Asanoa ferruginea: one gene and its partner. The protein of the gene in region 1 interacts with the protein of each later gene in a pairwise test. Links are inferred from orthologs where the notes say so. Each region holds a gene or a part of one and is shown in the gene's direction. Other genes may lie near its edges. The genes, in order: tsaE and rlmB.

Evidence for each region.
Region 2: the proteins of tsaE (region 1) and rlmB interact in binary tests that used the Escherichia coli proteins (3 or more experiments, as listed by UniProt). The link is inferred for Asanoa ferruginea from one-to-one orthologs.

Annotation. Positions count from the first base shown.
Region 1 is NZ_QUMQ01000001.1:1,280,626-1,292,081, reverse strand. Bases 346-3,345 are described here. They hold tsaE (tRNA (adenosine(37)-N6)-threonylcarbamoyltransferase complex ATPase subunit type 1 TsaE), read left to right. Parts: upstream 346-1,602; coding sequence 1,603-2,088; downstream 2,089-3,345. Other genes in these bases: tsaB (tRNA (adenosine(37)-N6)-threonylcarbamoyltransferase complex dimerization subunit type 1 TsaB), read left to right, coding at 2,791-3,345; ung (uracil-DNA glycosylase), read left to right, coding at 2,085-2,768; DFJ67_RS06295 (alpha/beta fold hydrolase), read left to right, coding at 542-1,606; alr (alanine racemase), read left to right, coding at 346-545. In the rest of the region: more of alr, read left to right, coding at 1-345; more of tsaB, read left to right, coding at 3,346-3,459; rimI (ribosomal protein S18-alanine N-acetyltransferase), read left to right, coding at 3,456-3,896; tRNA (adenosine(37)-N6)-threonylcarbamoyltransferase complex transferase subunit TsaD, read left to right, coding at 3,889-4,932; DFJ67_RS06265 (hypothetical protein), read left to right, coding at 4,944-5,198; DFJ67_RS06260 (ABC transporter ATP-binding protein), read left to right, coding at 5,242-6,939; DFJ67_RS06255 (ABC transporter ATP-binding protein), read left to right, coding at 6,936-8,744; DFJ67_RS06250 (DUF1707 SHOCT-like domain-containing protein), read right to left, coding at 8,755-9,099; DFJ67_RS06245 (sugar ABC transporter substrate-binding protein), read left to right, coding at 9,269-10,378; DFJ67_RS06240 (ATP-binding cassette domain-containing protein), read left to right, coding at 10,506-11,297; DFJ67_RS06235 (sugar ABC transporter permease), read left to right, coding at 11,294-11,456. UniProt on the Escherichia coli protein: Required for the formation of a threonylcarbamoyl group on adenosine at position 37 (t(6)A37) in tRNAs that read codons beginning with adenine.
Region 2 is NZ_QUMQ01000001.1:2,770,428-2,781,883, forward strand. What follows is about bases 3,090-6,089. They hold rlmB (23S rRNA (guanosine(2251)-2'-O)-methyltransferase RlmB), read left to right. Parts: upstream 3,090-4,031; coding sequence 4,032-5,147; downstream 5,148-6,089. Other genes in these bases: cysS (cysteine--tRNA ligase), read left to right, coding at 3,090-4,032; DFJ67_RS13175 (esterase-like activity of phytase family protein), read left to right, coding at 5,208-6,089. Also shown: DFJ67_RS13150 (LacI family DNA-binding transcriptional regulator), read right to left, coding at 1-888; DFJ67_RS13155 (hypothetical protein), read right to left, coding at 888-1,799; DFJ67_RS13160 (IclR family transcriptional regulator), read right to left, coding at 1,908-2,561; more of cysS, read left to right, coding at 2,605-3,089; more of DFJ67_RS13175, read left to right, coding at 6,090-6,410; DFJ67_RS13180 (Hsp70 family protein), read left to right, coding at 6,487-9,075; DFJ67_RS13185 (ABC transporter ATP-binding protein), read right to left, coding at 9,128-10,219; DFJ67_RS13195 (GDP-mannose 4,6-dehydratase), read left to right, coding at 10,499-11,456. UniProt on the Escherichia coli protein: Specifically methylates the ribose of guanosine 2251 in 23S rRNA.

The DNA of each region.
Region 1 (11,456 bases):
TCGGCGTCCGGCCACAGCTCCGCCACATCGCCAACTCGGCCGCCACGCTGACCCGCCCCGACGCCCACTTCGACCTGGTCCGCCCCGGCATCGCGGTCTACGGCCTGTCGCCGATCCCGGGCGTGCAGTTCGGGCTGCGTCCGGCGATGACCGCCCGGGCCCGGGTGATGCTGACCAAGCGGGTGCCGGCCGGCACCGGCGTCTCCTACGGCCACACCTACACGACGACGCGGGAGACCACGCTCGCCGTCGTGCCGCTCGGCTACGCCGACGGCGTCCCGCGGCACGCCTCCAACATCGGGCCGGTCTCGATCGACGGCGTCCGGCACACGATCGCCGGCCGGGTCTGCATGGATCAAATCGTGCTCGACGTCGGTGACCAGCCGGTGGCGCCCGGCGACGTGGCAACGCTGTTCGGCAACGGCGGTCCTAGCGCCGACGACTGGGCCGCGGCGATCGACACGATCAACTACGAGATCGTCACCCGATTCGGCAGCACTCGCGTTCCACGCGTCTACCACAGCGAGAGCGAGGCCGGTGAATGAGCACCCGACGCCGCGCGGGAATTCTCGGCGCGGTGGTCGGTCTCGCCGCAGCCGGGATCGCCACCGGGATCGCGGTCGAGCGCGCGGTCGTCCGCCGCTCGAAGCGCGGCGTGGCTGACCCCTACGTGGACGAGCCCTTCGACCGCCTGCCCTACGACGAGTTGGTGACCGTCACCACCGCTGACGGCACCGACATCCGCGTCGAGGTGGTCGAGCCGACGGCGGCCGTCACGGCCAAGCCGACGCTGGTCTTCGTCCACGGCTTCTGCCTCGACATGGGCACCTTCCACTTCCAGCGCAGCGCCCTGACCGCGCGCGGCGAGCACCGGATGGTCTTCTACGACCAGCCCGGCCACGGCCGCTCCGGCAAGCTCGAGACCGGCGAATACGAGCTGCCCGCGCTCGGCGAGACGCTGCACGCGGTGCTGCAGGAGACCGTCCCCGAGGGCCCGATGATCCTGATCGGCCACTCGATGGGCGGCATGACCATCATGGCGTTCGCCGAGCTCTACCCCGAGTTCTTCGACGACCGGGTCAAGGGCTGCGTGCTGATGGCCACCTCGGGTGGTCTGATCGACGAGACCCGGCTGGGGCTGCCCGCCGTGATCGGCCGGGTCGGCGGCCCGCTGCTCCCGCTCGTCAACAGCGCCACCCGGCTCACCGGCCCGACCATCGACCGGGCCCGCACCGCGGCCTCCGACCTGGCCTGGCTGCTCACCCGCCGCTACGGCTTCGGCGAGTCCCGGCCCAGCCCGTCGCTGGTGTCCTATGTGGAGAAGATGAACTCGCGCACCTCGGTCGACACGGTCGCCCGTTATCTGCGCACCCTCTACACGCACGCCCGCTACCCGGCCCTGGCCGCGCTCGAACGCACGCCCACGGTGATAATCGTCGGCGACAAAGACATGATCACGCCGGTCGCGCACTCCGAAGAGATCCTGCGGCACCTGCCCGACGCCGAGTTCGTGAAGGTCAACGACAGCGGCCACGTCGTCATGCTCGAACACGCCGACGAAGTCAACGCGACGCTCATCGCCTTTCTGGAGAAGACCTCAGCATGATCGAGCTGACCACTGTGGACGACACCCGGGCGTTCGGTGCCCGGCTGGCCGCGCTGCTGCGCCCCGGCGACCTGGTCGTGCTCACCGGCCCGCTGGGCGCTGGCAAGACCGCGCTGGTGCAGGGCATCGGCGCCGGGCTGCGGGTGCAGGGCGACGTCACCTCGCCGACCTTCGTGATCGCCCGGGTGCACCGGCCCGATCCGGCCCGCGGCGGCACGGTCGCGCTCGTGCACGCCGACGCCTACCGGATCGGTGCGGCCGCCGACCCGCTCGCCGAGATCGACGGGCTCGACCTCGACGCCTCGATGGACGACGCGGTCACCGTGGTCGAGTGGGGCGAAGGCATCGTGGAGCAACTGCGTGACGACCATCTGGGCGTACGCATCGACCGGCGCGACGACGACACCCGGGTGATCACCCTGGAGCCGGCCGGCGGCGACTGGGCCAGCCGGGTGGCCGCGCTGACCGAGGACGCCCGATGAACCTCACCGACCTGCTGCCGAGCGAGTGGCAGACCGCGCTGGCGCCACACCTCGACCCGGCCGCGACCGCCGACCTGAGCGCCTTCGTGGCGGCCGAATACGCCGCGACCACGGTCTTCCCGCCGTTACCCGACCTGTTCACCGCCTACCGGCTGTGCAAGCCGGCCGACACCCGGGTGGTGATCCTCGGCCAGGACCCCTACCACAAGGCCGGGCAGGCACACGGGCTCAGCTTCAGCGTCCAGGCCGGCGTCCGGGTCCCGCCATCGCTGCGCAACGTCTACAAGGAGTTGGCCGCCGACCTCGGCTCCGCCGCTCCCGACGGTGGTGACCTCCGTGGCTGGGCCACCCAGGGGGTGCTGCTGCTCAACGCGGTGCTCACGGTGCGCGAGGGAGCCGCGGGGTCACACGCCAACAAGGGTTGGGAGGCGTTCACCGACGCCACCATCCGGGCGCTCGAAGACGAGCCCGACCGGGTGGTCTTCCTGCTCTGGGGCAGCTACGCCCGCAAGAAGGCGGCCCTGGTCAGCAACCCCGCCCACGTGGTCATCGAGGCCGGCCACCCGAGCCCGCTCAACCCGCGCGGGTTCCTGGGCAGCCGCCCGTTCAGCGCCGCCAACAAGGCCCTCGCCGACGCCGGCCAGCCCACGATCGACTGGAGCCGTTCGGCGCCCGCCTGACCACCCGGATAAGGTGCATATCGTGCTTGCTCTCGTCGTCGACACCTCCACCCAGGCCGTCCTGGCCGCCGTGGTCGAGGTCACCGCGACCGGTTTCGCCGTGCGCTCCCAACACCGCACGGTCGACCAGCGCCCGCAGCACGGCGAGCGGATGGCTCCGCTGGTCGAGCTCGCGCTCTCGCAGGCCGGTGCCACCGTCCGCGACCTGGGCGCGATCGTGGCCGGCACCGGCCCCGGCCCGTTCACCGGCCTCCGAGTGGGTCTGGTCACGGCGGCCAGCATGGGCCAGACGCTGGGCATTCCGACCTACGGGGTGTGCTCCCTCGACGCGATCGGCGGCGCGCCCGGGCAGGTGACGCTGGTCGCGACCGACGCGCGCCGGCGCGAGGTCTACTGGGCGATCTACGACCAGGACGGCTCCCGGCGCGAAGGCCCACACGTCGACCAGCCGGCCCGCGTCGCCGAACTGGCCGCGGACGCGACCGTGGCGCTCGGCGACGGCGCCCTGCTCTACGCCGACCGGCTGGATCTCAAGGTGCTCGACGAGCCGCGCTACCCCACGGTCGAAGGGTTCGCCGCCCACGCCGCCGAGCGGATCCGCGCCGGTGCGCCGAGCGAGCAACTCATCCCGCTCTACCTCCGCCGGCCCGACGCCGTCGCGGCGGGAGGGCACAAGCCGGTGCTGCCGTGATCGTCACGCTCACCCGGCTGCGCTGGTGGCACATCGCCGCCCTGCTGCCGATCGAGGAAGACCTGTTCGGCGCCGAGAAGTGGTCGGCCGGCATGTTCTGGAACGAGCTGTCCAGCGGCCACTACTACCTGGTCGCCGAAGACGAGCAGGAGCGCATCCAGGGGTACGGCGGCCTGGCGGTCAACGGCGACGAGGCGTGGATCCAGAACATCGCGGTCCGGCGCGACGCGCAACGCCAGGGCATCGGTCGGATGATGCTGGAGGCGTTGCTCGCCGAGGCCGCCCGGCAGAAGGCACCCGCCGTGCTGCTGGAGGTGGCGATCGACAACGCACCGGCCCAGAAGCTCTACGCCACCTACGGTTTCGAGCCGATCGGCGTACGCCGTGGTTATTACCAACCAAGCAACACAGACGCACTGGTGATGAGACGTGACTGACGAACCCCTGGTCCTCGGCATCGAGACCTCTTGCGACGAGACGGGCGTTGGCATCGTCCGCGGCACCACGCTGCTCGCCGACGCGCTCGCGTCCAGTGTGGACCTGCATGCGCGGTTCGGTGGTGTGGTGCCCGAGGTGGCCAGCCGGGCACACCTGGAAGCGATGGTGCCGACGATGCAGCGGGCGCTCGACGAGGCCGGCGTGACGCTGGCCGACATCGACGCGATCGCGGTCACCGCCGGCCCCGGCCTGGCCGGCGCGCTGCTGGTCGGCGTGGCCGCCGCGAAGGGCTACGCGATGGCCGCCGAGAAGCCCGTCTACGGCGTCAACCACCTGGCCGCACACGTCGCCGTCGACACCCTGGAACACGGCCCGCTGCCGGCGCCGGCGATCGCGTTGCTGGTCTCCGGTGGTCACTCGTCGCTGCTGCTGGTCGACGACCTGGCCGGCGGGGTGACCCCGCTCGGTTCGACCATCGACGACGCGGCCGGCGAGGCGTTCGACAAGGTGGCCCGGCTGCTCGGCATGCCGTTCCCGGGCGGCCCGCCGATCGACCGGGCGGCCCGCTCCGGGCAGGTCACGATCCAGTTCCCGCGCGGCCTGACCGCGGCCAAGGACCAGGCCGCACACCGGTTCGACTTCTCGTTCTCCGGCCTTAAGACCGCCGTCGCCCGCTGGGTCGAGGCCCGCGAGCGGGCCGGCGAGCCGGTGCCGGTCGACGACGTGGCGGCGTCCTTTCAGGACGCGGTCTGCGACGTGCTGACCGCCAAGGCGATCGCCGCGTGCCGCCAGCACGGCGTCGACACGCTGGTGATCGGTGGCGGGGTGGCCGCCAACTCGCGGCTGCGGGCGATGGCCGAGGAGCGGGCGGCGAAGGTCGGCATCACCGTGCGGGTGCCGCGCCCGAAGCTCTGCACCGACAACGGCGCGATGGTCGCCGCGCTGGGCTCGCACCTGGTCGCGGCCGGCGTCCGCCCCAGCCGGCTGGATCTTCCGGCCGACTCTGCGATGCCGTTGACGCTCGTGAGTGTGTAATGTCCGGCCCCGTGATCGCTCGCATGTGGGAGGCCCGTGCCGAGCCCGGCCGCCTGCCCGACCTCGTCCACTGGGTCTGCGACACGGCCCTGCCGCGGATCGAGGTCAACCCGCTGCACATCGCGAGCGAGGTGTTCTCGTCGTCCGACGACCGCTGCGTCGTGATTTCCAGATGGCGCAGTGATCCGGAGCCGTTGCCGGCCGCGCCACCGCTGCTGGTGGCCAGGCCACCGCACGAATGGGACTTCACCCTCGTCGACCGTTAATCGGTGGCGCCGCACGGAGTTGATCATTTAGCTTCGTCCTGTTATGCGGCCCTTACCCGTCGGTGATCCCGGCGACCCCGACGTCAGGTCGGCCACCCGCTACCTCGTGTGGCTGGCGGCCCGCACCTGGCCGTCGATGCTGGCCGCGATCTCCTTCGCCATCATCTGGATGCTCAGCCAGGCGCTGATCCCCGCGACCGTCGGCCGGGCCATCGACGCCGGGCTCACCGACCGTGATGCCGACAGCCTGCTGCGCTGGGGCGCCGTGCTGTTCGGCCTCGGCCTGGTCACCGGGGTGACCGGCATCCTGCGCCACCGGATGGCCGCGTTCAACTGGCTCTCCGCCGCCTACCGCACGATCCAGCTCACCGTGCGGCAGGCCAACCGGGTCGGCGCCACGCTGCCCAAACGGCTGGCGACCGGCGAGGTGGTCAGCATCGGCACGTCCGACATCAACCACATCGGCGGCGCGCTCGACATCACCGCCCGCGGCACCGGCTCGCTGGTGGCGGTGGTCGCCGTCGGCGTCATCCTGCTGCGCACCTCGGTGCCGCTCGGGCTGATCGTCGTGGTCGGCGTGCCGGTGATGATGCTGATCGCCGCCAGCCTGATCAAGCCGCTGCAACGTCGCCAGCAGGTCTACCGCGACCAGGAGGGCAAGCTGACCACCCGGGCCGGCGACATCGTCGCCGGCCTGCGGGTGCTGCGCGGCGTCGGTGGCGAGTCGACCTTCGCCGGCCGCTACCGCACCGAGTCGCAGGAACTCCGGTCCGCCGGCGTCCGCGTCGCCCGCATCGAGTCCCTTCTCGCGGCTTCGGAGATCCTGCTGCCCGGCATGTTCTTGGTGCTGGTCACCTGGCTCGGCGCCCGGTTCGCGCTGCGCGGCGAGATCAGCGTCGGCGAGCTGGTCGCCCTCTACGGCTACGCCGCGTTCCTGGTCAGCCCGCTGCGCCAGCTCACCGAGGCGATCGATCGGCTGACCCGCGGGCACGTGGCGGCCCGCCGGGTGGTGCGGATGTTCACGCTCGAGCCGGAGTTCACCTCCCCGGCCGCTCCGGTGACCACCCCGGCCGGCCCGCTTGTCGACGCCGAGTCCGGGCTGACCGTCCGGCCCGGGCGGTTCACCGCCATCGCGGCCCGCGATCCGGTCGACGCGGCGGCGATCGCCGACCGGCTCGGCCGGTTCGCCGAGGGCACGGTGACCCTGTCCGGCGTCTCCCTGGCCGAGCTCGACCTGACTACGGTGCGCGAGCGGATCCTGGTGGCCGACAACGACGCCCGCCTGTTCTCCGGGCCGCTGCGGGCCGAGCTCGACCCGCGGGGCAGCGGCGACGGCGCGATCGCGGCGGCCCTCGACACGGCCAGCGCCGTCGATGTCGTCGACGCGCTCCCCGCCGGGCTCGACACCGCGGTCGCCGAGCGCGGCCGCGAGTTCTCCGGCGGCCAGCAGCAACGGCTGCGGCTGGCCCGGGCGCTGGTCGCCGACCCGGAGACGCTGGTGTTGGTCGAGCCGACCAGCGCGGTCGACGCGCACACCGAGGCCCGCATCGCCGCCCGGCTCGGCGCCGCCCGGGCCGGCCGCACCACGGTCGTCTGCACCACCAGCCCGCTGGTGCTCGACCGGGCCGACGAGGTGGCCTTCGTCGCCGACGGCCTGGTGGTCGCGGCCGGCACTCACCGCGACCTTCTGCGCCGCCACCCCGACTACCGCGCGACCGTAACCAGGGAGGAAGACCAATGAGTCAACAACTCCCCGTCGCCGACGCGGCCGAGGTGCGCAAATACGCCCGCCGGCTGATGCGCCGCCATCCCGGCAGCCTCGCGGTCGCGCTCGGCCTGCACGGCCTGGCCGCCGTCGCCGGCCTGGTCGCGCCCCGCCTGCTGGGCAAGCTGGTCGAAGGGCTGTCGACCGGCACCACGACCCGGGCGATCGACCGGATCGCGTTGGCCATCGCGGCCTTCGTGGTGACCCAGGCGGTGCTGACCAGGTTCGCCGCCTTCTGCTCGGCCCGCCTCGGCGAGCGGGTGCTGGCCGAGCTGCGCGAGGAGTTCGTCGACCGGATCCTGGCGATCCCACTGTCCACGGTGGAACGCGCCGGCACCGGCGACCTGCTCACCCGCACCTCGCGCGACGTCTCCGCGCTCTCGCACACGGTGCGCTTCGCGGTGCCGGAGACGCTGATCGCGATCGTCACCTGCGGGTTCGTGGTCGGCGCCATCGTGCTCACCGGCCCGCTGCTGGCGCTGCCCTGCCTGATCGTGGTGCCGCTGCTGTGGGCCGGCACCCGGTGGTATTTGCGTCGCGCCCCCGCCGGCTACCTGCGCGAGAACGCCGCATACTCCGACATCACCGACGGCATCAGCGAGACCGTCGAGGGCTCCCGCACCACCGAGGCGCTGCGCCTTCAGGACCGCCGCCGGGAGCGCACCGACGACGACATCCGCCGCTCCTACTCGGCCGAGCGCTACACACTGTGGCTCCGCACGGTCTGGTTCCCCGTCGTCGAGATCAGCTATGTGGTGCCGGTCGTGGCGACCCTGCTCATCGGCGGCTGGTTCTACCTCGAGGGCTGGGTGACGCTGGGCCAGGTGACCGCCGCGACGCTCTACGTGCAGGCGCTGACCGACCCGATCGACCGCCTGCTGTCCTGGCTCGACGAGCTTCAGGTCGGTGGCGCCTCGCTGGCCCGCCTGCTCGGGGTCGCCGGCCGTCCCGCGCCGGCCGACTCGGCCGCCGCGGCACCGCGCGGCGAGCGGCTGGTGGCCAGCGGGGTCCGCTACGCCTATGTGGAGGGTCGCGATGTCCTGCACGGCATCGACCTGACGATCGAGCCGGGGGAGCGGCTGGCGATGGTCGGCCCGTCGGGCGCCGGCAAGTCGACGCTGGGCAGGCTGCTGGCCGGCATCCACGCGCCCACCGCCGGCGCGGTCACCGTCGGCGGCGTCCCCTTGGCCGCGCTGCCGTTCGACCAGTTGCGCTCGCACGTCGCCCTGGTCACCCAGGAGCACCACGTGTTCATCGGCACGGTGCGCGACAACCTGGTGATGGCCCGGCCCGGCGCGACCGACGACGAGGTGCGCTCGGCCCTGTCGGCCGTCGACGCGCTCGACTGGGTCGACGCCCTGCCGTCCACCTTGGACACGGTGGTCGGCACCGGTGGCCACCCCATCCCGCCGGCGCAGGCGCAGCAGCTCGCGCTGGCCCGGCTGGTGCTGGCCGACCCGCACACGCTGGTGCTCGACGAGGCGACCTCGCTGATCGACCCGCGGGCCGCCCGCCACCTGGAGCGGTCACTGGCCGCAGTGCTTCAGGGACGCACCGTCATCGCCATCGCGCACCGGCTCTTCTCGGCGCACGACGCCGACCGGGTCGCGGTGGTCGAAGACGGGCGGATCACCGAACTCGGCTCGCACGCCGAGCTGGTCGCGGCCGGCGGTTCCTACGCGGCGCTGTGGCGTTCCTGGCACGGCGACGACGAGCCCGCGGCTGCCGAAGCCGGTTCCGACCCCAAACGGCGCGAAAGTCCTTATTCGACAGTGGCGTAACTTGGCGTCCTTAACGGGTAACGGCCATGTAGAGCGCGAGTAACAACAAGGTCACGGCGGCGATCCCGAACATTGCAAGGAGGTCTCGGCGGACCGCGCCCGGCTTCTCCGGCAGGGCCGGAAGATCGCTGGTCACCCGAGCTAGATCGGCCAAAGTATCGGCGTTGTAGACCACGCCAACACGGTCGGTGAACTCGTCAAGAGTCAAGCGACCGACCGCGGTATGGCTTTGTAACAACTCGACTACGCGCTGTCGGTCGGCGTCTGACGCACGAGTATCCAAAGTCAACCTATCCCCTCTCCGCGGGCGAAAGCGTACGCTCTGAGAGCGCTTTCTCGGCTCGCCCGAACGCATCGAAGCCGGTTCCAGTGCCGTGACCGGATCGTTACGGCAGCGTGTCGACCGCGCGAGGTTGGGCGCCAAATGCGCGAGTATTTTGTGTTTCGGATCGCTGGTTGGCGGAGGCCAATGGCGCCACCCTGGCCACGCGGTCCGCTCAACGGCCATGAAGGAGTCAAAGGTTATGCGTAACCGATTTCTGTCGGTCGCCGTCGCCACTATGGCGGTCGGCGCGCTGGCACTTGCGGGGTGTGGGTCAGACGACTCGGGCGGAGACAGTGGCGGGGGCACCGCTGCCGCCAAGAAGGTCGGCGTGATCCTCCCCGACGCCGCCACCTCGCCGCGCTGGGAGGCCAACGACCGACCGCTGCTCAAGGCCGCGTTTGACGGCGCGGGCATCACGGCCGACATTCAGAACGCCGATGGTGACAAGGCGAAGTTCGGCACCCTCTGTGATGGCATGATCACGTCGGGCGTCAACGTCCTCCTGATCGTCAACCTGGACCCCGACTCCGGCAGCGCCTGCCTGAAGAAGGCCCAGGCCGCTGGCATCAAGACCATCGACTACGACCGCCTGACCCCGGGTGGAGGCGCGTCCTACTACGTCTCCTTCGACAACGTGCAGGTCGGCAAGCTGATGGGCGAGGGCCTCACCAAGTGCCTGACCGACGCTGGCAAGACCAAGGCCAACATCGTTCAGATCAACGGTGACCCGACCGACAACAACGCCTCGCTGTTCAAGCAGGGCTACGTCGAGGCGCTGAAGCCGAAGGTGGACAGCGGCGACTACAAGATCGTCGGTGACCAGACCGGTAAGTGGGACGCCACCGTGGCGGGCACCGCGTTCGAGCAGCTCTACACCCAGAACGGCGGCAAGGTCGACGGCATCATCTCCGCCAACGACACCATGGCCCAGGGCATCATCGCCCGGCTCACCGCCAACGGCCTCCAGGGCAAGGTCCCGGTGACCGGCCAGGACGCGAGCAAGGAAGGCCTCCAGGCCATCCTCGCCGGCAACCAGTGCATGACCGTCTACAAGGCGATCAAGGTCGAGGCCGACACCGCCTCGAAGCTGGCCATCGCGCTGATCAACGGCCAGACCCCGGGCAGCGACCTGGTCAACGGCGCGGTCAAGGACACCGTCCTCAACAAGGACGTCCCCTCCGCGCTCGCGACCCCGAAGGCCATCTACAAGGACTCCGTCAAGGACGTCATCGCGGACGGCTTCTGGAAGGCCAGCGACATCTGCACCGGCCAGTACGCCGAGCTCTGCACCAAGGCAGGCGTTAGCTAAGTGACGCCAAGAGGCCCGGCAGGCGAGACCTGCCGGGCCTTCTGGGCGCTTACGGCCACGGTTACTGCCGGGCCGGGAAACAACTAGTGAGGTGACCATGACGGTGCCGGAGGGTGCTGCGGGGGCGGTGACGGCGACGGAGGACGCCGCGCCGCTGCTGTCGCTGCGCGGGATCAACAAGAGCTTCGGTGCGGTCCACGTCCTACAGGACGTGGATTTCGATGCATATGCGGGACAGGTGACCGCGCTCGTCGGCGACAACGGCGCGGGCAAAAGCACCCTGATCAAAGGGATCGCCGGCAGTCAGCCGTTCGATTCCGGGGAGTTCCTCTTCGAAGGCCGGTCGGTCTCGGTGACGAACCCCAAGCACGCCAACGAACTCGGCATCGAGGTCGTCTACCAGGATCTGGCGCTCTGCGACAACCTGGACATCGTCGACAACCTGTTCCTTGGCCGCGAGGTCACGAAGAACGGCATCCTCGACGAGGCGACCATGGAGCGCCGGGCCCAGGAGACGCTGGCCGGCCTGTCGGTCCGCACGGTCAAGTCGATCCGTCAGGTCGTCGCCAGCCTTTCCGGTGGCCAGCGCCAGACGGTCGCGATCGCCCGCGCGGTGATCTGGAACTCCAAGCTCGTGGTGCTCGACGAGCCGACCGCCGCACTCGGCGTCGCGCAGACCGAGCAGGTGCTGCGGCTGGTGCGCCAGTTGGCCGACAACGGGCTCGCGGTCGTGCTGATCAGCCACAACCTCAACGACGTGTTCCAGGTGGCCGACCGGATCTCGGTCCTCTACCTGGGCCGGCTGGCGGCACAGATGAAGACCAAAGACGTGAAGAGCAACCAGGTCGTCGAGATCATCACGACCGGTCGGTCGGATGCCATCGGTGGCATCACCAACGGCAACGGGGAGTTGAAATGAGCACCCCGACGAAGGTCGAGACGACCGAACAGCCCGTCGAGGAGACCACGCCGGCCAACCCGTTGGTCGCCGCGGTCGGCAACTGGTGGGCCCGGGTTCGCGGCGGTGACGCCGGTTCCCTGCCGGCGCTGCTCGGCATCATCGCGCTGGTGATCGTGT
Region 2 (11,456 bases), 1.5 Mb from region 1 along the record:
CATGTGTTCGACCGGCTGGCGGACCGAGGTCATCGCCGGCGTGGCGACGGAGGCCAGGAAGCTGTCGTCGAAGCCGACCAGAGCCACGTCGTCGGGCACCCGGCGGCCGCTTTCCTCCAAGGCCCGGAGCACGCCCATCGCGGTCAGGTCGCAGGCCGCGAAGATGCCGTCGAGGTCGGGGTGGGCGGCCAGCAACTCCTTGGTGCCGTCGAACCCCGCCTCCAGGCAGAAACCGCCCTCGGCGCCGATGGGCTCGTGGCCCGCCTCGACCGACGCGGAGTGGAAGCCGCTGCGGCGGCCGGTCGCACACGAGTTGCCCTGCTTGCCGTGGACGGCGACCACCTTGCGGCGGCCGGTGCGGTAGAGATGCTGCACCGCCGACCGGGCGCCCTCCGCGTTTTCCGCCTCGACCGACGGGACGCCCGGCGCCGAGTGGCCCAGGGACACGACGCGGGCGCAGCGGGCCGAGAAGCGGGCCGCGAGTTCTGGCGGCACGTTGACCAGGAGCGCGCCGACGCCGACGATCCGGGCGACGTCGTCGAGGCGGCGTGGGGCGTCGGGCTGCTCGATCACGTGGACGCGCATCTGGGTGTCGCTGCCGGCCAGCGCCGACAGGATGCCGGACATGACACGGCTGTAGTAGGGGTTGCTGCCCAGCATGACGGCCGCGTCGTCGATGACGATCAGGTCGATGACGTCGCTGTGGCCTTTTGCCAGGGCCCTGGCCGCCAGGTCGGGGTGGTAGCCCAGCAACTCGACGGCGTGCCAGACGCGGCCGCGGGCGTCGTCGGACACCTTGCGGCCGCCGGAGATCACGCGGGATGCCGTCGCGCGGGAAACACCGGCCGCGCGGCCCACGTCTTCTAGTGTCGGCTTCTTTGCCTCCATCACCGCATGTTAGGGGAGAGAGCGCTCTCCACGACATCCTGTTTTCGCTTTGTTCGGCATCCGCGAGCTGTCAGCGCCGCCCGGACCTCGCGCACCACCTCGGAAAACTCGCGCTGCGGCGAGAAACGCAGCACTAGCCAGCCATCGTTGATCATGACTGTTTCGCTGTGCCGGTCGGGCGCGCACCACAGGGCGACCCGGTATTCGGGCCAGGCCAGCGGTGGTCGGACCGCGAGCACCGGCGGGCGGGCCCGAGCCATCGGCAGGCCGGCCAGGAACAGACGGACCCGGAGCACCGACTCGGCCCGCGACGCGGCCGCGGCGTCGGCCAGCGACAGCGTGTGCGCGGCCCGGCGGCCACCCGGGCGGTCGGCCAGCCGGGCCGCGACCTCCGCGAGAAGATCCGGCGTCACGAGCCGGTGGAAGAGCAGCGCGTCGGCGATCGCCACCGCGTCGGTCAGGGGGAGCCACACCGCCGCGTCCCAGGCGGTGCGGGCCGGCGTGGTGACCGGCACCTCGGCCGACCCGCCGGGCAGCCGGCGGTGGCAGACGTCGACCGGGTCGAGGTGCACCCGGTGCAGGATGGTGCCGCCCGACGTGCCGACGCGGCGGTCACCGAGCACGATCAGATGGACCGGATCGTCGAGACCGGCGACCGACCGCAGGCCGTGCGCGGTCGCTGCCGATGGGCCGGCCACCACGACCGAGCCCGGAGGCAGCCGGACCAGCGTCGCCCGGCAGGCCAGCGCGTGGTCGCGGGCCAACCGCGAGTCGGCGTAGACGTTGTGGCGCAGCCGGGCCCAGCACGAGGCGCGCAACTGGTGCACGGACAGCAGGCCGGCCGACACGGCCGCGCTGCCGCGGAACACCTGCCACTCGAGCGCCGCGGGTCGGGGCGATTCGCGGGTCATGTCATCCAGCATGAAAAGAACGACGACCGGTGGACAGACCTGTGGATAACTCGCGTGATTGCGCCGTACACAGCCTGTGGATAACTCGGCGGAGGCTGTGGAAAGGCGCTAGGACCCGAGCGCTCCGGCGACCGCCGCAGCGGCCGCCGCCACCTGTGGGCCCACGTCGGCCAGGTCGAGTGCCTCCAGCGCGACCACGCCCACGCTCGCCTCCAGGCCGTCGACGCCGAGCACCGGCGCGGCCACCCCGAACGCGCCCGCCTGGAGCTCACCAACGGTGGTCACCGGATCGGGCGAACCCGACCGGCCCGCGACGATCGCCCGCCCGGCCGCGCCCCGCGCCAGCGGGTGCCGGTACCCGGCCCGGTAGGCCACGTGGAAGGCGGTCCAACTCGGCTCGACGACGGCGAGCGCCACTGCCTCCGTACCCTCGGCGATGGTCAAATGGGCGGTTGCCCCGACCTCCTCGGCCAGCCGCCGCAACGCCGGCAGCGCCGCCTCGATCACCACGGGGTGTGCGCGCCTGGCCAGGTGCAGCACCCCGGCACCCAGCCGCAACCGGCCCGCGCCGTCGCGGCGGACCAGGCCGTGTGAGGTGAGCGCGCCGACCAGCCGGTAGACCACGGCCCGGCCCACGCCCAGCCGGTCGGCGGCCTCGGTGACCGTGAGTCCTTCGGGAGTATCAGCAACCAGATAGAGCAGTCGCAGGCCGCGGTCGAGCGTCTGGGCGGTCTCGCCCGCCCGATAGACCGGCTGCGTCACACCGCGAGCATAGGCGTAAACGGATCAACGCTACCCTTGTCAGGTGACGCTGCGTTTGCATGACACCGCGACCCGGTCGGTGCGGGAATTCGTCCCGCGAGAGCCCGGCAAGGTCTCGATGTACCTCTGTGGCCTCACCGTGCAGTCCGAGCCGCACATCGGCCACCTTCGCTCCGGCGTCAGCTACGACGTGCTCCGTCGGTGGTTCGAGCGCAACGACTACCAGGTGAGGTTCATCCGCAACATCACCGACATCGACGACAAGGTGCTGCAGAAGTCGCTGGAGCAGGGCCGGTCGTTCTGGTCGATCGCCTACGCCAACGAGGTCATCCTCGACGCCGCCTACCGCTCACTCAACGTGCTGCGGCCGACCTACGCGCCGCGGGCCACCGGTCACATCACCGAGATGCACGGCCTGATCGCCCAGTTGATCGACAACGGTCACGCCTACGCGGCCGAAGACGGTTCCGGCGACGTCTACTTCGACGTCAAGTCCTACGCCGACTACGGCTCCCTTTCCGGGCAGCGGGTCGACGAGATGGCCAGCGCCGCCGACAGCGCCGACCGGGCCAAGCGCGACCCGCGCGACTTCGCGCTCTGGAAGGGCTACAAGCCCGACGAGCCGGTCGAGGCGCAGTGGTCGAGCCCCTGGGGCGCCGGCCGGCCGGGTTGGCACATCGAGTGCTCCGCCATGTGCCTGCGCTACCTGGGTCCGGAGTTCGACATCCACGGCGGCGGCCTCGACCTGACCTTCCCGCACCACGAGAACGAGATCGCCCAGTCCCGTTCGGCCGGGCTGCCGTTCGCCCGCTTCTGGGTCCACAACGGCCTGCTCAACCTGGGCGACGCCAAGATGGGCAAGTCGACCGGCAACGCGCTCGACCTCGACTACGTCACGGCGCTCGGCGTGCGGATGGTCGAGCTGCGGCACTACTTCGTCTCCGTGCACTACCGCTCCCGGATCGACTACTCCGACGAGGCGTTGCGTGAGTCCGCGACCGCCTACCGACGGATCGAGGGATTCGTGGAGCGGGCTGTCGAGTCGGTGGGCGCGATCCCGGCCGGCGACCTACCGGCGGCGTTCGCCGAGGCGCTCGACGACGACCTCAACACCTCCGGCGCGTTCGCGGTGGTGCACGAGACCGTGCGCGCCGGCAACACCGCGCTGGCGGCCGGCGACGACGCGGGTGTTCGCGCCGCGCTCGGCAGCGTCCGGGCGATGCTCGACGTGCTCGGCATCGACCCGCTCGACCCGGCCTGGTCGGTCGCGTCGACCGGGGGCACGCCGGGCGAAGAGCTGCGCGGGATCATCGACTCGCTCGTCGCGCTCGCGCTGGACCAGCGCGCGCAGGCGCGCAGCAGGAAAGACTGGACCGCCGCGGACGCGGTCCGGGACCAGCTCAACTCGGCCGGGGTCAACGTCGAAGACACCCCGCACGGCCCGCGTTGGACGATCGGAAGCAGGGACTGATGGCGGGCAACTCACAGCGACGTGGCCGACGGGTCACCCCCAAGAAGGGTGCGGCCGCCGGCTCCGGCGGCAAGAACCGGTCGAGCCTGTCCGGCAAGGGACGCACCCTGCCCGCCGACGAGCGGCCCTGGCACAAGGGCTACTCGGGCACCGAGAAGCTGCCCAACCGCACCGCCTGGAAACAGGCCAAGGAGAAGAAGGCCGCGGCGGCCGAAGGTCGGGCCCCCAAGATCGGGCAGCCGGGCACCAAGGACACCACCTGGGGCAAGGGCACCAAGGGCAGCAAGCCGAGGCAGAGCCAGCGGCAGGCACCGCAACGTGGTGGCAACCCGCGGGTGGCGCCGGGCCGCCGCTCCAACACTCCGCGCGACGCGCCGGAGTTGCTGGTCGGCCGCAACCCGGTGCTCGAGGCGCTGCGCGCGATGGTCCCGGCGACCGCGCTCTACGTCGCGCAGGGCATCGACATCGACGACCGGATCACCGAGATCGTCCGCACCGCCGGCGACCGCGGCATCCCGCTGCTCGAGGTCGGCCGCGCCGAACTCGACCGGATGACCGGCGGCGTCCTCCATCAGGGTGTCGGCATCCAGGTGCCGCCGTTCGCCTACGAGCCGTTCGACGACCTGCTGGCGGCCGCGCTGGAGCACCCCACGCCGCTGCTGGTGGCGCTCGATGGCATCACCGACCCGCGCAACCTCGGCGCGACGATCCGCTCGGCCGCCGCGTTCGGCGCGCAGGGCGTCTTCGTCCCCGAGCGGCGGGCCGCCGGCATCACCGCGACCGCGTGGCGCACCAGCGCCGGCGCTGCCGCACGGGTGCCGGTCAGCCAGGTGGTCAACCTGACCCGGGCGATCAAGGCAGCCCAGCGCGAGGGCTTCGTGGTGATCGGGCTCGACGCCGATGGCGAGACCGACATCTACAACCTGGAAGCCGCGGTCGGCCCGCTGGTGGTCGTCGTCGGTTCCGAGGGGCGCGGCCTGTCCCGGCTGGTCGGCGAGACCTGCGACATGCGGGTCGGCATCCCGATGGTGTCCGAGGTGGAGTCGCTCAACGCGAGCGTCGCCGCCGCGGTCGCGCTCGCCGAGATCGCCCGACGCCGGAGCGACGCCGCCTGACAGCCGGCGTTCACATCCAGCCCCCGACCGGTTCATCCGGGCTGGCTAGCTTCTCGGCTCATGACGAAACGTCGCAATGTATGGATGGGTGCGGCCGCGGCCGTCGCCCTTGCCGTGGGTGTCGCGGGACCGGCGTCGGCACACGATGCCGATGAGTTCGGCCCCGCGACCCTGACCGGTTTCGCGTCGCTCCCGGCGCTCACCTTCGTGCCCGCGAGCGAGCCGTCCGGTTCGCTGCTCGACACCGCGCCGGTCAACGGCGTTGCCGCACCCTGGGACGACCAGCCCGTGCAGGGCTTCAGCGGCATCGTCAAGAACGGCGACGGCAGCTACGAGGTGATGTCGGACAACGGCTTCGGCAACAAGGCCAACAGCGCGGACTTCGTCCTGCGCATCCACACCCTCGCGCCGGTCTTCCACGAGAACAAGGTCGACGTTCTCGGCGGCATCAACCTGACCGATCCCAAGGGGTACGTGACCTGGCCGCTGATCCGCAAGGACCGGGTGCTGACCGGCTCGGACTTCGACGTCGAGTCGATCCAGCGGGCCGCCGACGGCACCTACTGGATCGGTGACGAGTTCGGCCCGTTCCTGCTGCACTTCGACCGCACCGGCGCCATGATGCAGGCGCCGATCTCGCTGCCCGGCGTGTTCGCGCCGGAGAACCCGTTGCGCGGCACCACGCCCAACAACATCAACAGCAGCAAGGGCTTCGAGGGCATGGCGCAGTCGCCCGACGGCCGCAAGCTCTACCCGCTGCTGGAGGGCACCGTCGCCGGTGACACCCCGGGCACGCTGCGGCTCAACGAGTTCGACGTGCGCGCCGGCGGCTACACCGGCAAGCACTACGTCTACAAGCTCGACGATCCGGCCAACGCGATCGGCGACGCCATCGCCGTCGACGGCCACCGCTTCCTGGTCATCGAGCGCGACAACGGCCAGGGCGCCACCGCCAAGACCAAGCGGATCTACCTGGCCAACATGAGCGACCGCGACAAGGACGGCGCCATGGACAAGACGCTGGTCGCCGACCTGATGAACATCAACAACCCGAAGAAGCTCGGCGGCTTCGGCAAGACCTTCACGTTCCCGTTCCAGACGATCGAAGACGTCGTGATCCTCGACAACCAGACGATCGCCGTGCTCAACGACAACAACTTCCCGGGCTCGGCCGGCCGCACCGCCGGCGTCCCCGACAACAACGAGTTCATCACGCTGAAGCTCACCCAGAGCCTCAACGCGGATCGCCGCTTCATCGACTAAGGCCGCGGCCATGGCGAGGGATGCCCGGCCGTACCATGCAAGGCCGGGCATCCCCTCGCCCCGCGGAGGTCGGTAGATGCAAGGGCACGCGCTCGGGGTCGATCTGGGCACGTCCAACACGGTTGCCGTGTTGCGTTGGCCCGACGGGCGCACCCGACCGTTGCTGTTCGACGGTCAACCGCTGCTGCCCTCCGGTGTGCTCCTCGACGAGGCCGGCCGGCTGCACGTCGGTCGCGACGCCGAGCGGCTCGCCCAGGCCGACCCGGCCCGCTACGAGCCCAACCCGAAGCGACACGTCGACGCCGCCGGTGTGCTGCTCGGCGACCGCGAGGTGGCGACCGTCGACCTGCTCGCCGCGATCCTGGCCGCCGTCGCGCACGCGGCCGTCGAGGCGGTCGGCTACCTGCCACCGGCCACGCTCACCTATCCCGCGGCCTGGGGCCCGCAGCGCCGGCAGGCGCTGACCGAGGCACTGTCCCGGGCCGGCTGGCCCGCCAGCACCCTGGTGCCCGAGCCGGTCGCGGCCGCCCGTTACTTCGCTGAGGTGCTGCGCCGCCCGGTGCCGGTCGGCTCGGCGCTGGCGGTCTTCGACTTCGGTGGCGGCACGCTCGACATCGCGGTGGTCCGCAACGACGGCCCGGATCAGACCGGCCGGTCGCGGTTCAGCGTGGTCGCCTCCGGTGGCGTCGCCGAACTCGGCGGCCTCGACCTCGACGCGGCGCTGGTCGGCCACCTGGGCCAGGTGCTCGCCGGCACCGACCCGGCCGCCTGGGAACGGTTGCGCAACCCGGTCAACGCGGCGCAACTGCGCGACCGGCGGCGCTTCTGGGACGACGTACGCGGTGCCAAGGAAATGTTGTCCCGCGCGGCCGTGGCGCCCGTGGCGGTCCCGGGTGTCGACCAGGCCGTCCACCTCACCCGCGAAGAGCTCGAACGGCTGGCCACCCCGCTGCTGCGCCGGGGCGTCATGGAGACCGCGGCAGTGATCGAGAGCGCCAAGCTGCGGCCCGACCAGCTCGCCGGGCTGTTCCTGGTCGGCGGCTCCTCCCGGGTGCCGCTGGTGGCCCGGCTGCTGCATTCCGACCTGGGCCTCGCCCCGACCGTGCTCGAGCAGCCCGAGTTGCCGGTCGCCGAGGGCGCGCTCGCCGAGCTGCCGGCCCGTGCCGCGCACATCCCGGCCCAGGCGACCGCACCGGCGACCGTCCCGGCCGGGCCCGGCTTCGCGGCGCCGGAACCGACCTCACCGGCACCCGCCGGGCCGTGGAGCCCGCCGCCGGGGTCACCGGCCGCGCCGCGGCGACGCCTGCCCCGAAAGCTCTTGCTCCCAGCAGTGGCGCTCGCGCTGGTCGTGGTCGTCGCCGCCGTCTCGGTGATCGTCACCCTGCTCAACCGCGACGGGTACGACAAGGTCAAGTTCGCGGCGTTCAGCGACGTCGGCCAGCCGTTGCCGATGAGCGAACGGGCCTACGACGCGTTCAGCCACGTGACGGGCGACCGGGCCTACTTCGCCTACACGACCGAGCAGAAGAAGCTCACCGTCGTCGCCGCCGACGCCACGTCGGGCAAGCAGCTCTGGAGCCAGGACGTGCCTGACGCCGCCGACGACTGGCGGGGCATCCGGTCCGTGCCGGGCGCCGTCCTCGCTGAAGCCGACGCGATCGGCAGCACCGCGCCGCGCCGGCTTTCCGTGCTCGATCCCGACAACGGCCGCCGGATGTGGAGCGTCGACCTCTACGGCGAAGACGAGACGTTCGTCGTCGCCGACCGCCTGGTGGTCGTCGACCGGAAGAACGCGAAGCTGGTCGGCTACGGGCTGCGCGACGGTGAACGCAAATGGGACCTGGACACCCCGAAGAACCAATACGACGACACCAAGACCAAGGTGTACGGCGCGCAGACGCCCACCGACGTCGGCGGCCCGGCGGACTTCGCGGGCACGGCGCTGGACCCCGACCGCGACGACGACAAGCGGCTCGTGCAGATCAGCGCCGACCGCTCGGCCCGGGTGATCGACGCGGTGAGCGGCAAGATCCTCGACCAGCAACCCAACGTGGCCGACCCGGGCGACCCCGCGACGGTCTACGACGGCCAGCTCTTCACCGTCCGCACCACCGAGGGCACCGAGTTGTTCGCGGCCGACCTCGACGCCCTCGACAAGCCGCGCAGCATCTACCGGGCGGCCGACCCGCAGCGCCGGGCGGCGTCGCTGAGCGCCTGCGGCGAGAAGCGGATCTGCCTGCTGGAGCAGACCTCGTTCGACACGAAGACCACCGAACTGGTCGCGGTGCCGTTCGCCGGCGACGGCGCGACCTGGACGAAACCGGCGGCCGGGGTCGACTCGATCCTGCCGGTCGGCACCCACGTGCTGGTGCAGAGCGACGAGTCGGGCACCGACCACGTGGTCGGCTACGACGCGACCGGCAAGCAGGTGCTCGACAGCGACGGCGTCGCGGCGCGGGTCAACGGTGCCAGCGTGTTGATCTTCGGGAAGCCGCCGAGCCTCAGCGCCGCCGACTACAACGTGGTCGGCTGGGTGCTCGGCGAGAAGCAGCCGGTGCAACTCGGCGCGCTCGTCGGGGTGCGCTCCTCGACCTGCACCTGGTCGACCAGCGTCATCGCCTGCGCCGGCGACAGCGACCTGCGGTTGCGGCGCTTCGCCGGATAACACGAACGGCGGGCCGGTTGCCCGGCCCGCCGTCGTTGGTTGCTGTCGTGATCTAGAGGCGCGTGCCGGAGGTGGCGTGGAACGCGTGGTGCCGGTCGGCGCGCGGCTTGACGAACACGGTGTCGCCCATGTTGGGCATGTGCCGGCGGTCGGTGCGGATGGTGAACCGCTCGGAGACGCCGTCGAGGGCCGCGTGGCCGTAGATGTTGGCGTCGGAGCCGAGGTCTTCGACCAGCTCCACGACGACCGGCAGGCCACCCTCGGTCGGGCCGACCAGGTCGGTGTCTTCCGGCCGGAAGCCGACCGTCACCTTGTCGCCGCCACCGTTGGCCCGGGCCGCCGCGACCTCTTCACGGGTCAGCGGGATGAGCAGGTCAACGAACTTGGCGCCGGAGTCGGTCAGCGGCACCGTCTTGATGTTCATCGCCGGCGAGCCCATGAAGCCCGCGACGAAGACGTTGGACGGCTTGTCGTAGAGCGCCCGCGGGGTGTCGACCTGCTGGAGCACGCCGTCGAGCATGACCGCGACCCGGTGGCCCATCGTCATGGCCTCGACCTGGTCGTGGGTCACGTAGACGGTGGTGATGCCGAGCTTGGCCTGGAGCGAGGCGATCTGCGTGCGGGTCTGCACCCGGAGCTTGGCGTCGAGGTTCGACAGCGGCTCGTCCATCAGGAAGACCTGGGGCTCACGCACGATGGCGCGACCCATGGCGACCCGCTGGCGCTGGCCACCGGAGAGCGCCTTCGGCTTGCGGCCGAGGTATTCCTCGAGCTGGAGGAGGCCGGCGGCCTCCTTCACCCGGCGGTCGATCTCCGCCTTGGAGGTCTTGCGCAGCTTGAGCGCGAACGCCATGTTCTCGTAGACCGACATGTGCGGGTAGAGCGCGTAGTTCTGGAAGACCATCGCGATGTCGCGAGCCTTCGGGGGGAGGTGCGTGACGTCGCGGCTGTCGATGTGGATCGAGCCTTCGTCGACGTCTTCGAGGCCGGCGAGCATGCGCAGGCTGGTGGACTTGCCACAACCGGAGGGGCCGACCAGGACGAGGAACTCGCCGTCGCCGATCTCCAGGTCGAGGTGGTCGACCGCAGGCCGTTCAGTGCCCGGATAGATCCGGGTGGCCTGGGTGTAGGTGACCGTAGCCATGAGGGGACACCGCTTCCTTTCACCGGCAGGAACGTGCCGGACGATCCGAGTGAAAAGAGCTGCCGGCACGTCACCGCGCCGACACCTTGTCTGCAGGTCACCGTAAAGGTTTCTCGCATTGGTGCCAAGGTGTGGGCGCTCTCTGCCCCATTTGCCCTGGCAAGCGCCACCGGCGTGGGGGATCGCTATGCTGTGCTCAAAGCTGCCCCTGTAGCTCAGATGGCCAGAGCACTCGCCTTGTAAGCGAGATGTCGCCGGTTCGATCCCGGCCGGGGGCTCGTGGGACGCACCGCACTCATTTCGGGCGTCGCCGGCCAAGATGGCTCTTACCTGCTCGAGTTCCTGCTCGACCGCCGCTACCAGGTCGTCGGGTTCGACATCGACGAGGCGGCGCTCGCCCGGCTGGCCGAGGTGGTTGCCGCTCGGCCCGACGGCCATCTCGCGACGCTTCGCCCCGGTGACGTCACTCAGCGCGACGAGGTCGAGGGGCTGGTCGCGCAGACCCGGCCGGCCGAGATCTACAACCTGGCCGCCCAATCGTTCGTCGGCCGCTCCCATGAAGACCCGTTCGACGACCTGGTCGTCGTCTCGGGGGTGCTCAACCTGCTGGAGAGCATCCGGCGGCAGGGCCTGCCGGCCCGTTTCTACCAGGCCTCCACGGCCGAGATGTTCGGCGACGCGCCCGCGACCCAGTCGGAAACCACCCCGCTCGAGCCGATCAGCCCCTACGCGTGCGCCAAGCTCTACGCCCACCACATGGTGCGGATGTATCGCGACGTGCACGGGCTGAAGGCCGCGTCCGGCATCCTCTTCAACCACGAGTCGCCGCGCCGGCGCACGGAGTTCGTCACCCGCAAGATCACCCACGGCGTCGCCGCCATCGTCAGCGGGCAGGCCACCGAGCTGCGGCTCGGAAACTTCGACGCGCGCCGCGACTGGGGCCACGCCCGCGACTACGTACGCGCGATGTGGCTGATGCTGCGACGCGACGAACCCGCCGACTACGTGATCGCGAGCGGGGTGAGCCGCAGCGTCGCCGAGTTCGCCCACTTCGCGTTCGACCTGGTCGGCCTCGACTGGCGCGACTACGTGGTGCACGACCCCGCGCTGCAACGGCCGAGCGACCCCAGAAACCACTGCGGCAACGCCGCCCGCGCCCGCGTCGAGCTCGGCTGGCGGCCCGAGGTGTCGTTCGAGGCGCTGGTGACCGAGATGCTCGACGCCGACCTCGAGGCAC